DNA from 2 places in the Acidovorax sp. 106 genome. Region 1 is predicted to be linked to the other one. Evidence: predicted binding sites of a transcription regulator. Region 1 holds the regulator's gene; the other holds the start of a gene.
The links. Region 1 encodes FNR, which switches genes on or off when oxygen is low (the NO sensors DNR and NnrR bind a similar motif). Its sites were predicted from a motif close to TTGATNNNNATCAA; they were not measured.
Positions count from the first base shown of each region.

Region 2: the regulator FNR is predicted to act here: its motif matches at 2,956-2,969, upstream of C8C98_RS15725 (FeoA family protein).

Region 1 covers NZ_RCCC01000001.1:4,786,629-4,794,003, reverse strand. Annotated here, with positions in the region: gene ccoP (cytochrome-c oxidase, cbb3-type subunit III) at 1-240, shown strand, start outside; gene ccoG (cytochrome c oxidase accessory protein CcoG) at 321-1,778, shown strand; gene C8C98_RS21065 (FixH family protein) at 1,824-2,111, shown strand; gene C8C98_RS21060 (hypothetical protein) at 2,185-2,478, shown strand; gene fnr (fumarate/nitrate reduction transcriptional regulator Fnr) at 2,524-3,246, opposite strand; gene hemN (oxygen-independent coproporphyrinogen III oxidase) at 3,436-4,818, shown strand; gene C8C98_RS21045 (sulfite exporter TauE/SafE family protein) at 4,827-5,558, shown strand; gene C8C98_RS21040 (HD-GYP domain-containing protein) at 5,978-7,258, shown strand; gene C8C98_RS21035 (bifunctional diguanylate cyclase/phosphodiesterase) at 7,291-7,375, shown strand, end outside.
Region 2 covers NZ_RCCC01000001.1:3,542,006-3,549,380, forward strand. Annotated here, with positions in the region: partial or broken gene C8C98_RS22080 (kynurenine formamidase) at 1-88, opposite strand, end outside; gene C8C98_RS15715 (methyl-accepting chemotaxis protein) at 452-2,191, shown strand; gene C8C98_RS15720 (chemotaxis protein CheW) at 2,204-2,725, shown strand; gene C8C98_RS15725 (FeoA family protein) at 3,031-3,369, shown strand; gene feoB (ferrous iron transport protein B) at 3,366-5,303, shown strand; gene C8C98_RS15735 (hypothetical protein) at 5,303-5,572, shown strand; gene C8C98_RS15740 (hypothetical protein) at 5,668-6,345, opposite strand; gene argF (ornithine carbamoyltransferase) at 6,358-7,278, opposite strand; gene C8C98_RS15750 (aspartate aminotransferase family protein) at 7,317-7,375, opposite strand, start outside.

The DNA of each region.
Region 1 (7,375 bases):
TCCAAGTTCACGGCATGTGCTGCATGCCATGGCATGGACGGCAAAGGCAACCAGGCCCTGGGTGCCCCCAACCTGACCGACGACATCTGGCTGCATGGCTGGGGTGAGGCAGCCATCACGGCCATGATCAACAACGGCAAGGTCAACCAGATGCCTGCACAGGCAGAAAAGTTGACGGAAGCCCAGATCAAGGTGCTGGCCTCGTATGTCTGGGGCTTGTCAAACAACAAGGCTCAGTAAGCTGGGTACGGGGCGGTATCGGGTGATACCGCCCTTTGTTGTTTGGGTTGAGTAGTTTTGAAGAAATAAAGAGCGCCACCATGAAGCAACCCAGCGAGTCCCCTCGCAAGGTCATTCCCATCGCTCCCGTCGAGGCAGCTGGCTCCGATGCTTCCAGCAGTCAGGTTGAGATCGTCTCCCTGTACGAGGCGCAGAAGAAGATTTACCCGCGCTCGATCAGCGGCTTGTTTGCCCGGTGGCGCTGGGCCATGGTGTTCCTGACCCAGTTGGTGTTTTATGGCCTGCCCTGGCTCGAGTGGGGGCAGCGCCAAATGGTGCTGTTCGATCTGGGCGCGCGCCGCTTTTACATTTTTGGTCTGGTCCTGTATCCGCAGGATTTCATCTACCTTACGGGGCTGCTGATCATCTCAGCACTGTCTCTGTTCTTGTTCACTGCGGTGGCAGGGCGCTTGTGGTGTGGGTTTGCGTGTCCGCAAACGGTTTACACCGAAATCTTCATGTGGATTGAGCACAAGATCGAAGGTGATCGCAGTGCCCGCTTGCGCCTGGATGGCGGTCCGTGGACCTTTGAAAAGGTCAGGAAAAAGTTTTTCAAGCAAGCCGTTTGGATTGCAGTAGCCCTGTGGACGGGGTTCACTTTCGTTGGCTACTTTGTGCCGATCCGCGAGCTGGGCGCTGAGCTGATCGCTTTGCAGGGCAGCTGGCAGATTTTCTGGGTGTTGTTTTACGGTTTTGCCACCTATGGCAATGCGGGCTTCATGCGTGAGCAAGTGTGCAAGTACATGTGTCCCTATGCACGCTTTCAGAGCGCCATGTTTGACAAGGACACGCTCATCGTCAGCTACGACGTTGCGCGTGGTGAGCCACGTGGGCCACGCAGCAAGACCGTAGATCACAAGGCGAAGGGTCTCGGGGATTGCATCGACTGCACGCTGTGTGTGCAGGTGTGCCCTGTGGGTATTGATATTCGCAAAGGGCTGCAGTACGAGTGCATTGGGTGCGGGTTGTGCGTGGATGCGTGCAACACTGTCATGGACAAGGTGAAGTACCCCCGTGGCTTGATTCGGTTCACTACCCAGAATGGCGTCGTGAAGCGCTGGTCGCAGTCCCAGATCCTACGGCGCGTGTTGCGGCCCCGTGTGTTGATTTACAGCGCCGTGCTGGTGACCTTGTGTGTGGCCATGCTTGCCAGCCTGATGACCAGAACGCCTTTGAAGGTCGACGTTGTGCGGGATCGTGCCGCCTTGTCTCGCATCGTTGCGGGCGGTAAGCTGGAGAACATCTACCGTATCCAGATCATGAATGCGACGGAGTTGCCTCAGCGCTACCACGTAGCAGCCAAGGGGCTGGAGGGCTTGGAGGTCGTATCGGAGGCTGCTGTGGACATTGAGCCTGCGCAGTCACGCTGGGTGGCGGTGCGTTTGCAGGTGCCCTATGGGTCCGCAACGCCGGGTTCGCATCCTGTGACGTTTGAGATTGGGGCGGAAGGTGGTGGCGCCCATGTATCGGAAAAAACTGTCTTTTTGGTTCCTCGGTAAGCAGCCTGTGGTCTCGCTGTTTTACCCGTTTTGATGGAGTTTGCTATGTCTTCGATTTCCTCTTCAGCACCCGCACCCGCACCCGTCCAGGCTGCCCCTTGGTGGAAGTTTGGCCATGTTTGGCTGGTGCTCTCAGGCCCCGCGATCGTCGTAGTGGCGGGCTTCGTCACCTTGTGGATTGCAGTGTCCAGTCCTGACCCTGTGGTTGCTGAAGACTACTACCAGCAAGGCATTGACATCAACAAGAGGCTGGAGAATCCGGAGCCCGGCATGGCACCTGCGCTCAAGGGCCGCAACCATGCCGTGACACCACTCAAAGACCAGCCCCGCTAGTTGCGGGGTCAGGGCCTCCATGGCGGTAGGCCCAGGCTTCGACGCCTTCTCAAAACCATACGGAGACACCACGATGTGGACACAGCGTTTGATGTGGATTGCTTGGCCTGCTTTTTTGGTCGCCGGGGCTTTGGAGGTGTTGGTGTTTGCCATGGTGGACCCCCAAGACCTGCACTGGTTTGGACAGCCGCTGGCGTTGTCTCGGCAGGGGGTTTACACCCTGGCGTTCTTTGCCTTTTGGGCGCTCACCATGTTGTCGGGTGCCATGACCACGCTGCTGGCCATGTCACCGTTTGAACTCAACCGCTGCCCTGTGCCTGACCAAGACCGGCCTGACGATTGCCGCAAGACACCATCTTGCCCTTGATGTGGGTTGCAAGCTACCGTTGGGCATGCCCTGCAAGCAGGTTGCTCAATGGCATGCTTGCTGATTGTTCACGATGCGGCGCAGGGCATCGGTGTCCAAGATTCGTACGTGGCGCTGGCGAACTTCGACGGTTCCATCCTCTACGAATTTGGAGAAAGTGCGGCTCACGGTTTCCAATTTGAGGCCCAGGTAGCTGCCAATTTCTTCCCGGGTCATGCGCAGCACCAACTCCGATTGAGAGAAGCCGCGAGCATGCAGGCGCTGTACCAGGTTGAGCAGGAATGCCGCCAAGCGCTCTTCAGCCCGCATGCTGCCCAAAAGAAGCATCACGCCGTGTTCGCGCACGATTTCGCGGCTCATGATTTTGTGCACATGGTGCTGCAGTGCCGTTACTTCGCGTGAGAGTTCTTCAATGCGATCAAACGGCATCACACAGACTTCGGCGTCTTCCAGCGCCACGGCGTCGCAGGTATGGTGATCATTGACAATGCCATCCAGGCCGATGATCTCACCGGCCATTTGAAAGCCCGTGACTTGGTCGCGACCATCCTCAGTGGCGACACAGGTCTTGAAGAAACCTGTGCGAATGGCGTACAGCGAGGTGAAGGCTTCGCCATTGCGAAAAAGTGTGCCGCCGCGCTTGACTTTGCGGCGCACGGCCACCACCTCGTCGATGCGCTGCAGCTGTTCGTCATTGAGGCCAACGGGCATGCAAAGCTCGCGGAGGTTGCAGTTGGAGCAAGCGACTTTGATGGTGAGCGGATTCATGGCACAGAAACCTGGTTGATGTTCGGGCATATCGTGCACGACGAGGGAGGCCGGTATGCCTCGGTCTGCGAGTAGCAGCAGATGATATGCATCAAATTGTCGCTCTTGTGGAGATGACTTCACTTGATGCAGGTCAAGGACGCAAGAGGAGGGGTGCGGCACAGTAAGCTAGTACGCAAGGATATCCCCATGACCGCAGTTACCCCAGAACTCCTGACCCGCTTTGACGTGCCAGGCCCTCGATACACCTCCTACCCCACGGCAGACCGTTTCGTGGAGGCATTTGGCCAAGAGGAATATGCCTTGGCATTGGCGCAGAGGCATCTGGGAACAGGTGCCAAGGCGATGCCATTGTCGCTTTACGTGCACATTCCGTTTTGCGAGTCGCTATGCTACTACTGCGCTTGCAACAAGATCATCACCAAACACCATGACCGCGCCGATGTCTATTTGCGCTACCTGAGCCGTGAGATTGATCTGCACACGGCCCAGTGCGGTGTAGGGCAGGTGGTCAGTCAGCTGCATTTGGGGGGGGGGACGCCGACGTTTCTCTCGGATGAGGGCTTGCGCGAACTCATGTCTATGCTCAAGCGCAGCTTCACGCTGGCGCCTGGGGGTGAGTATTCGATCGAGGTGGACCCGCGGACTGTGAATGCAGAGCGCTTGGCCTTGTTGGCCGAGTTGGGTTTTAACCGGCTGAGTTTTGGTGTGCAAGACTTTGACACCGAGGTACAAAAGGCCGTGCACCGCGTGCAGCCCGCCGAGCAGGTCTTTGCTTTGGTAGAGTCCGCCCGGTCCATTGGGTTTGATTCCATCAATGTGGATTTGATTTACGGTTTGCCACGCCAGACCCCTGAATCTTTTGACCGTACGCTGTCCCAGATCGCTCAGCTCCGCCCGGATCGGATTGCGCTGTACGCTTATGCTCACTTGCCAGACCGCTTCAAGCCCCAGCGTCGCATCATCACTGCCGAGCTGCCTACGGGCGGAGCCAAGGTGGCCATGTTGTCGCGTTCGCTGGATGCCTTTTTGGAGGCGGGCTACGTGTATGTGGGGATGGACCATTTCGCGCTGCCCACCGATGCCCTGGCCATTGCCAAGCGGCAAGGGCGCTTGCACCGTAATTTCCAGGGGTACAGCACGCAGCCTGACTGCGATCTGATTGGCTTGGGCGTATCGGCCATTGGGCGCATTGGTGCCACCTATAGCCAAAATGCCAAGACCCTGGATGAGTACTACGACCACCTCGACCAGGGGCGTTTGCCCGTGGTCCGTGGCTTGGCACTGAATCGGGACGATCTGGTGCGACGTGCTGCCATCATGGCCTTGATGTGCCAAGGAGAGTTGCTCATTGAGCCCATGGAGCAGGCTTGGCTGATTGACTTCCGCCGCTACTTTGCTGCTGAGTTGGATCAGCTCCAGGACATGCAGACCCAAGGCCTGGTGGAGGTCGGTGACGAGGGTGTGCGTGTCACGGCCATGGGGTGGTTCTTTGTGCGTGGCATTGCCATGGTGTTTGATCGCTACCTGCAGGCTGATCGCACGCGTGCCAAGTTCTCTCGCATCATCTGACACTCGATATGACTGGTGCCGTGGCCTGGACTGCGTTGGTGATGGGGCTCCTGGGTGGTACCCACTGCATTGCCATGTGTTCGGCGCCTTGCGGTGCCGTGGTGGGGGCGGGCGCTTCAGTGGCAGGAACTCTCCCGCCAGAGCAGCCTGTGCACTGGATGCCACGCAGCGCAGCACCCTCTGTTCTGCGCCAGTTGGCTTTTCACAGTGGCCGTGTGCTGGGCTATTCGCTGCTGGGGGCCTTGGCGGCCTGGGCGATGGACAGCCTGGCCTGGGTCACCCAGCAATCCATGGCACTGCGGCCTGTGTGGACGCTCATGCACGTTGCTGTGCTGGGTTGGGGGCTGATGATGATGGTTCAGTTGCGCCAGCCTGCCTGGGTGGAGCAGGCCGGTCGCTCAGTGTGGGCGCGTGTCAGGCCCTTGGTGGGCAGCCCTGCCGGGGTGGCGTCGGCTGGTATGTTGTGGGCTCTGATGCCCTGTGGGCTGCTTTACTCAGCGCTGTTGGTGGCAGCGCTCAGTGGCGGCCCGGTACAAGGGGCGTTGTCTATGGCGCTTTTTGCAGTGGGCAGCGGCCTGTGGCTGGTCGGTGGCCCGCTGGCATGGCATTGGGGGCGCAAGCACCTCCAAGCGTTGCGGGGTGATTGGGGGGCTCGTATCAGTGGCGCCTTGTTGTGTGGCGTTGCGGTGTGGGCGTTGTGGATGGACTTGGTATACAAGCCTTCACTGTGGTGTCGTTGAGTCAGGCGCTTGGCCCTGCCTGCCAAGAACCTGTTCAAAGAGCTGGCCGACTGCTTTGGCTTGTATAGCTAGCGATCAGTCCGTCACTTTTTGGCAATTTCACCACACTCCGTCAGCTTTTACATCTTGCTGGACCAGCTGATCTATCTTTGCGGGACAGCCATTTTTCTGCTTCTGCCGAACCGTGCGCTGAGATGGCCCCGGCTGGGCACAAGGTTTTGCGGCTTTTGCGTCTGAGTTCGACCTCTTTTCCAGAAAAGCGCTGCTGGAAATAGGGGGTAAACGCCTTGCTCAGGCGGCCATCAGAACTGGTGATAATGGGCTTAACAATTGCCGCGGTATTGTTACATTTTCCCACTGTCACCTATTGCGCTGTGAATACCTCAGTTCTTATCGATATCAGCCAGTTGCGAATTGGCATGTATATCCAGCTGGATTTGAGTTGGATGCAGCATCCGTTTCCCGTCAGCAATTTCAGGGTGGGCTCTGCGGAGCAGATCGCAACCCTGCGCGAGTTGGGGCTCACCCAAATCAAGGTGCTGCCCAAGAAAAGCGACCCCGAGTTTCGCCATGGCGTGATTCCGCCAGAACTCGAAACTCCGCCAGCATGCCCAGAGCCTGTATCGCCTGAGTCCGTTGTTGCGGATCAATCCTCTGCATTGACCGCTGGGGCTGAGAATGCCCTGGCGTTGCGGCGCAGGTTGCTGCTGGCAGCCCAAAACGCTTCTTTGATGGCCTGCGATCAGCGCTTTCGCTTGGCCACTCGCCAGTATGTGGCGATGGAGAAGCTGGTCAGTGACCAGCCCCAGGCTGCGCAAGCTGAAGGGGCATCGCTCGTGTCAGAGTGTGTGGGTGAGCTGCTTGAAAACAGTGACTCGGTGATCCGCCTGCTCTCTGAGGGCGTTGGTGAGCCGGGTGCACTGCATCCCGTGAATGTCATGGTGCTGAGCCTTTTGCTGGGCAAAGCGCTGGGTATGAAAAGCGCCGAGTTGCATGACCTGGGTGTCGCGGCGTTGCTGCACGACATCGGAAAAATGGGCATGCCGCTGCAACTGGCCCATGTCTCTTCTTCCATGACCCTCGCTGAACGCTCGCGCTACGAGGGCCATGTGGCCGCCTCGGTAGCGTTGGCCACGCGCATGGGTTGGGGCAAATCTGTGCTGACCGCCATCGCGCAGCACCATGAAATGGTCGATGGCTCGGGCTTTCCTTTGCGTCGCGGCGCGGCAGAGCTGGGTCGATCCAGCCAAGTGGTGGCGCTGGTCAATCACTATGACCGCATTTGCAGCCCGATCGGTGGAGGGGGCCTTACGCCCCACGAGAGCTTGTCTGTGATCTTTGCACAGCACAAGTCGCGGTTTGATTCTGTGGTGCTGGGTGCCTTCATCCGCATGATGGGGGTGTACCCCCCGGGCTCCATCGTCCAGTTGGTCAATGACCGTTATGCCATCGTGGCATCGGTCAACTCTTCGCGGCCCCTGCGTCCTCGGGTGATTGTGCACGATTCGCGCATCCCCAAGGACGAAGCCCCGATCCTGGATTTGGAGACGGTGCCAGAGCTGGGCATTCGGCGCAGCCTGAAGCCTTCGCAGTTGCCTCGTGATGCGCTGGATTACCTCTCCCCGCGCAAGCGCATCTGCTACTTTTTTGAGCGTGCAGTCAGCCCAGACTCCGTCGCAGCAGAGGCCCAGGCGTTGTGACATACCCACTGCCGCAGCCTTGGCTGGATGCGATGCTGGAGGCTGTCTGTCTGGTGGATGAGAAGTCTCTGGCAGTTCTGGCAGCCAACGAGGCCGCCGCCAAGCTACTGGGGCGTA
Region 2 (7,375 bases), 1.2 Mb from region 1:
TGGTGTCAATGCCCATCAGCTGCACGCCCCGGTCGGCCAGCCGCTCGATGGGGGCGAGCGCATAGGCGCTGAGCTGGCCGTCCCGCTGCCCACAAGAGCGGCAAACACAACCCCCTGGCGTCGTTGCCCCGCCTGGTTGGACCCCTGTATTGCCTGCGACGGAACGCCAAGCCAGGGCCGCTTCGCTGAGTCGTGCTGGCCGATCTAAGTATTAACCCCTAAAAGATAAATATGACACTTTTCGAATTTTGGTTGCATTTTTATCATTGTTGCCCAACAATCCACATCGATGGAGATCGATTCCTCAACTTTTGCGCTGATGCCCACGACAAGCTGGGGCAAGTGGGCAACCAGAGGCTTCGTTTGCCAGACCTTTGAGTCCGCTGGCTTTTGTCATGGGGGTCACCCCGACCAGCAGGCTCTGCTCATTTGGATGTAAGGAGAGGACCTCATGAACCGCTTGAAAGTCTCTACCCGCCTGATTCTGGGCTTTGGATTGCTGGCACTGATCGGCATCGTGATCGCTGTGATCGGCGCATTGAACATGCGCTCCATGGCCCAAGACCTTCAAGAGGTCTCTGAGAACCGCATGGTCAAAGTGGCGCAGTTCACTGAGATCAAAGACAACCTCAATGCGATTGGGCGCTTTGCTCGCAACGTCCTGATTTCTGACGACCCCGCGTTTCGCAACCAAGAAAAGCAAAAGATCGCAGAGTTGCGCAAGGCCAATAGCGAGCTCTTGGCGGCGTTGGACAAGACAATCGTTTTGCCTAAAGCCAAAGAGCAGCTTGAGACCATCCACAAAAACCGTGGCATCTACAACAAGGCCATAGACCGTGCGATAGAAACAGCAGAGCAAGGCGACAAAGCTGCCGCTGGGGCCTTGTTAGTGGGCGAGGTGCGCACTCTGCAGAACGTGGTCTTCAAGGCGGTAGACGACTCTCGCGCCATGCAAAAAGAAATCGCAGACAAGCTTGCAAGTGAGGCTGCCAAATCAGCAGCCACCTCTACATTGCTGATGGCCTCCATGGGCGCTTCCATGCTGGTGCTGAGCCTGCTGGTGGGCTGGGTCATTGTGCGTGACTTGTCCAAGGCCTTGGGTGCAGAGCCCGCAGAGTTGGCCGATGCTGCCCAACGCGTTGCAGCCGGTGACCTGAGCGTGGAGCTGCACACCCGCAGCGGTGACGAGGTCAGCGTGATGGCGGCCATGAGCGCCATGCAAAAAGCGCTGACGGGTGTGGTGGCTACCGTGCGCAGCGGGGCCGATGGCGTTGCCACAGCCAGCTCCGAGATTGCACAAGGCAACAGCGACCTGTCCAGCCGCACGGAGCAGCAAGCGAGCGCGCTGGAAGAAACGGCAGCGTCGATGGAAGAGCTGGCCAGCACCGTCAAGCAAAACGCAGACAGCGCCCGCCAAGCCAATCAGCTGGCTGTGAACGCCTCCACCGTGGCGGTGCAGGGCGGCGACGTGGTGGGCCAGGTGGTCAATACCATGAAGGTCATCAACGAAAGCTCCAAGAAGATCGCGGACATCATCAGCGTCATTGACGGCATCGCCTTCCAGACCAACATCTTGGCGCTGAACGCTGCTGTGGAAGCCGCCCGTGCGGGCGAGCAAGGCCGAGGTTTTGCCGTGGTGGCCAGCGAAGTGCGCAACCTGGCCCAGCGCAGCGCCAGTGCGGCCAAGGACATCAAGATACTGATCGACAACAGCGTGACCGAAGTGGCGCGGGGAACCACCTTGGCGGACCAGGCGGGCACGACCATGACCGAGGTGGTCTCTGCCATTCGCCGCGTCACGGACCTGATTGCGGAGGTGAGTGCCGCGAGCAACGAGCAAAGCCAAGGCGTGGCCCAGGTGGGCGAGGCGGTGTCGCAGATGGACCAGGTCACGCAGCAGAACGCTGCGCTGGTGGAAGAGAGCGCGGCCGCAGCCAGCAGCCTGAGCACGCAGGCGCAGCAACTGCAGCACGCGGTGGCGGTGTTCAAGCTCGCCGGTGATGCCGCCCACGGCGCTGCCCGCCACAACACCTCGTTTGCTGCACATGCCTCGACACTTGCGCGTCCAGCAGCGTCGCCTGCATCGCGTCCTTTGGCTGCTAAGGCAACCAGTCAGAAGATTGCAATGGCTAGCAACAAACCTACCGCAGTCCCCGCAGCCGCTGGCGGCGGTGATTGGGAAAACTTCTGATTGGGGAACCCAATGCTCAATGCCGCCACCACCACACCATCGTCCTTTGCTGCATCCTCTGCAAGCACGGGCGCACTGACCGACATTCGAGAATTTCTGGCATTCAAGATTGCCAACGAGGAATACGGGGTGGACATCTTGCGCGTGCAGGAAATACGCTCTTACGAAAAGCCCACCACCATCGCCAATGCCCCCGAGCACCTCAAGGGGGTGGTGAATCTGCGCGGCGTCATCGTTCCCATCATCGACCTGCGCATCAAGCTGGGCGTGGCAGAAGTTCAATACGACCATCTGACCGTGGTGATCGTGCTGAGTATCGGCCAGCGCGTGGTCGGGGCGGTGGTGGACAGCGTGTCGGACGTGCTGACATTGGAGCCATCGCAACTGCGCCCTGTGCCGTCACTCGACTCGAACTTCGACCGCGAGCACCTGCTGGCGATTGGTTCGGTGGACGAGCGCATGCTCATCTTGCTGGACATCGAGAAATTCCTGGCCGATACCGTGTTCGGCGAGATGGCTGCCACAGCCCATTAGCACGCCAACGCCTCTCTCAGCGGACCGCGCCAGGGCGAGACGGTGCCGCCCTGCAGCTACCTGGTGTCTACCCCGGCAGTCATAGGCAGGGCTGATCGCGAATGACTGGCTGCATTTACTGCAGCCCCTCACGCCCCATCGCCCGTGTCGGGGGGAGGGCGGCAGCACACAACCCCAGCGGCCATCCCTTGCACACTGGCCTAGGGACCGCAGCGCCGCGCTCCTCAGCCCTGATTTGAATCAAGGGCCTGCGGAACTACTTTTGTAAAATGAGAACCAAACTCATTTGCACAAAGATAAACCGCATGAAAACAATGCACGAGGGTGCTGCCGCCGCCTTGCACCCCAGCCCATCGGTTGTGACACCGGCTGTGGCACCGGCACCTGCCTCTATGGCCTTGGGCCTGGACAGCCTGAAGGCCCGCACGCCTGCGTTGGTGACCGGGCTGGTGCCCGCTAGCGATGGGCGCGAGCACAGCACCTTGCTGCGCTTGCTAGAGATTGGCTTTGTGCCCGGCGAGGCGGTGCAAGTGCTGGCCCGTGGCGCCTGGGGGGGCGACCCGCTGGCCGTGCGGGTGGGGCAGGCCACGTTTGCCCTGCGCCAGCAAGAGGCCGCCATGGTGCAAGTGCAGGTGTTGGCATGAACGCGGCGGTGACTATGGGCGCAGGCGCAGCCACCCCGGCGGGCGAGCTGATGCGTGTGGCCCTGCTGGGCAACCCCAACTGCGGCAAGACAGCATTGTTCAACCTGCTGACCGGTGCCCGCCAAAAGGTGGCCAATTACGCGGGTGTGACGGTGGAGCGCAAAGAGGGCGTGCTGCACACCGCCACCGGCCGCAAGGTGCGGGTGCTGGACTTGCCCGGCGCCTACAGCTTGCACGCGCACAGCCTGGACGAAGCCATCACCCGCGACATCGTGCGGGGTCGCCGCCCTGGCGAAGCCTTGCCCGACCTGCTGGTGTGCGTGACGGACGCCACCCACCTGCGGCTGAACCTGCGCCTGGTGCTGGAGGCGCGGGCCCTGGGCCTGCCTATGGTGCTGGTACTGAACATGAGCGACATGGCCGAGCGCCAGGGCATCCAGATCGACCGCGAGGTGCTGGCCCGCGAGTTGGGCATGCCTGTGCTGGCCACCGTGGGCGTGCGCGGCGATGGCGCCAGCGAGCTGCTGGCCTGGCTGGATTCGCCCGCTGCGCAGGCGCTGAAGGCGCCGCAGGTGCCCGCCCAGGAGGCGGTGGCGCTAGATGCCTCTGCGCTGGATGCGCAGACCCAGGTCATCCGCACCCACCAGCAGGTGCACCGGCTGATGGAGTTGGCGGTGCGCGCCCCGGCGGCCAGCCTGCGGGCGGACGACCGCATCGATGCCGTGGTGCTGCACCCGGTGTGGGGCATGCTGCTGCTCTTGACCACGCTTTTCTTGATGTTCCAGGCCGTGTTCACCTGGGCGACGGTGCCGACCGATGGGATCAAGGCGGGAATCGAGTGGACTTCGGGCCTGATCCAGGAGCACATGGCCGATGGACCGCTGCGCAGCCTGTTGGTGGACGGTGTGGTGGCAGGGGCCGGGGGCGTGCTGGTCTTCTTGCCGCAAATCCTGACGCTGTTCCTGTTCATCCTGGCGCTTGAAGATTCAGGCTACCTGCCGCGTGCCGCCTTCTTGCTGGACCGCGTGATGGGCACCGTGGGGCTTTCGGGCCGTTCGTTCATTCCGCTGTTGTCGAGCTTTGCCTGCGCCGTGCCAGGCGTGATGGCCACGCGCTCCATCACCCACTGGCGCGATCGCCTGGTCACCATCATGATTGCGCCGCTCATGACCTGCTCGGCCCGGTTGCCGGTGTATGCGCTGCTGATCGGTGCCTTCATCCCTGAGCGCACGGTGGCGGGCCTGTTTAACCTGCAAGGCGTGGTGTTGTTTGCGCTGTACGTGGGCGGCATTGCCAGCGCTATGGCGGTGGCGGGTGTGGCCAAGCTGGCGCGCTCTGACCAGCGCGCCCCCCAGTTGCTGATGGAGCTGCCTGCCTACCGCTGGCCCAGCGTGCGCAGCTTGGCGCACGGCCTGTTCGAGCGGGCGATGATTTTCATCAAGCGCGTGGGCGGCATCATCCTGGCCGTCACGGTGCTGCTGTGGTTCTTGTCCACCTACCCGGCGCCACCCGAAGGCGCCACCGAGGCGGCCATCACCTACAGCTTTGCAGGCCAGCTGGGGCGATTGCTGGAGGTGCTGGTGGCTCCGATTGGCTTTAACTGGCAGATCGCCATCGCCTTGGTGCCCGGCATGGCCGCGCGCGAGGTGGCAGTGGGCGCGCTGGGCACGGTGTATGCCTTGTCCGTGACAGGCGAAGAGGTGGCCAGCGAGCTGGGGCCGCTGATTGCGCAGAGCTGGTCCTTGGCCACGGCGCTGTCGTTGCTGGTGTGGTTTGTGTTTGCGCCGCAGTGCATCTCCACCATCGCCGCCGTGCGGCGCGAGACCAACAGCTGGCGCTATCCGCTGGTGATGGTGGTGTACCTGTTCGGCCTAGCCTATGCGGCCAGCTTTGTGACCTACCGAATCGCCTTGGCCCTGGGAGGTGGCGCGTGATGTGGCAACAATGGATCACCGGCTTGATCGTGGCGCTGGCCGCCGCCTACATGGTGTGGCGCTGGCTGCCCGCCGGGCTGCGCAAAAAGCTGGGCCGGGTGCACCCGGCCATGGCGCAGAGTGCGGGGTGTGGCAGTGGAGGCGGAGGCGGAGGCGGAGGCGGAGGCGGCTGCAGTAGTTGCGGCAGTTGTGCGTCTTCCGGTTCGGCTGGTAACGCTCCTCAGTCGGTGCACGGCCCTTGGGCCGCCGAGGGCAAAGAGCGCTTTTGAGGGCGTGTTGGCTTTGCCGGGTGACTGGGGTGGGCCTCGCGATCTTGCGGGGCCGCATCGTTGACGGCGCCCACAACGCAGCGCCTGCAATCCGGTCAGGCGTAAATCGTGCCCGACTGCAGCGCGGCGAGGGCCTGAGCCAGGTTGGTGCGGGCCTGAGCCTCGTAGCGGTAGAAAAACCACTCGTTGTGGTAGATGCGTGGGCGGCTCAGAAAGCCCTGCAGCACCTTGCTGCGCCCTGCCATATAGCGTGGCCAGCGCACAAAGAAATACTCACGGCGCACGTTGCGCTCAAACTGGCGGTACACCGCATCGCTTTGGCCCAGCACGGCCAGGTCGATGTCTACCACCCAAGTGGCGTCGCCCTGCAGCACGCCCGGGTTGTGGCAGGTGGCCATGATGTGTTCGTGCACGGTGCGCGCCAGGCTGGGTGGCAAGGGCTGGCCGTTGAGGAAGCGTGACGCCCACTGTGCGCTGCGTGCCTCGTTGTGGGCACTCCAGGGCCAATACACCGCGTCGTGAAACCACAGGGCCAGCGCCACGGCTTGGGGTTGCTCTAGCGCGCCGGGCAGTTCGTTTTGCACTGTGTGCCAATGGCCCAGGCAGGCCTGCAGGTGCGATGCGTTGTGGTACGCCCGGGGCCAGCGTTGCCAGCTGCGCAGCAGGCGCTGGCCTTCTTTCATCCACGCGTTGTCAGGGCAGCCCAGTGCTGTGCCCAGGGCTTCCCATTGCCCCAGTAGCGCTTCGGTGTCTGGGCTACTGCGGTGGAACATCGGTGCGCAGATTTATGCCACGCGGCCGAGCAGAAGGTACTCCATGAGTGCCTTTTGCACGTGCATCCTGTTTTCTGCTTCATCCCACACTACGGATTGGGGGCCGTCGATGACATCAGCTTCCACCTCTTCGCCCCGGTGCGCGGGCAGGCAGTGCATGAAGAGGGCGTCGGGCTGGGCGGCAGCCATCATTTCGGCATCTACGCACCAGTCGGCAAAGGCCTTTTTGCGGGCCTCGTTTTCGGCCTCGTAGCCCATGCTGGTCCACACATCGGTGGTGACCAGGTCAGCGTCCTTGCAGGCTTCAAGGGGGTTGCTATAAAACTGATAGCTGCTTGCGCTTACTCCGTGAGCGCCAGAGGCCAATTTTTCATCAATTTCGTAGCCGCGAGGCGTGCTCACGTTGACCTTGAAGCCCAGTAGCGCAGCGGCCTGCAGCCAGGTGTTGGCCATGTTGTTGCCATCACCCACCCAGGCCACTGTCTTGCCCGCGATGGAACCACGGTGCTCGATGTACGTGAAGATGTCGGCCAGGATCTGGCAGGGGTGGTATTCGTTGGTCAGCCCATTGATGACCGGCACGCGCGAGTGCGCGGCAAAGCGCTCTAGCTTGGTCTGCTCGTAGGTGCGGATCATCACCAGATCGGTCATGCGGCTGATGACCTTGGCGCTGTCTTCAATAGGCTCCGCGCGGCCCAGTTGGCTGTCGCCGGTGGTCAGGTGCACCACGCTGCCACCCAGCTGGTACATGCCCGCTTCAAAGCTCACGCGGGTGCGGGTGCTGGCCTTTTCAAAAATCATGGCCAGCGTGCGGTCGACCAGCGGGTGGTGTTTCTCGTACGACTTGAACTTTTTCTTGATGATCGCAGCGCGCTCGAACAGGTAAGCGTATTCGTCAGCGGTGAGGTCGGTGAACTGCAGATAGTGTTTCATGGGCAAAAAAGGGCCCGCCGTGGCGTGCCCTGCAAGGTTTATTCGGCCAGGATGGCTTTGACCAGAGGGGTGAGCTTGGCCACGATTTCGTCGGCCT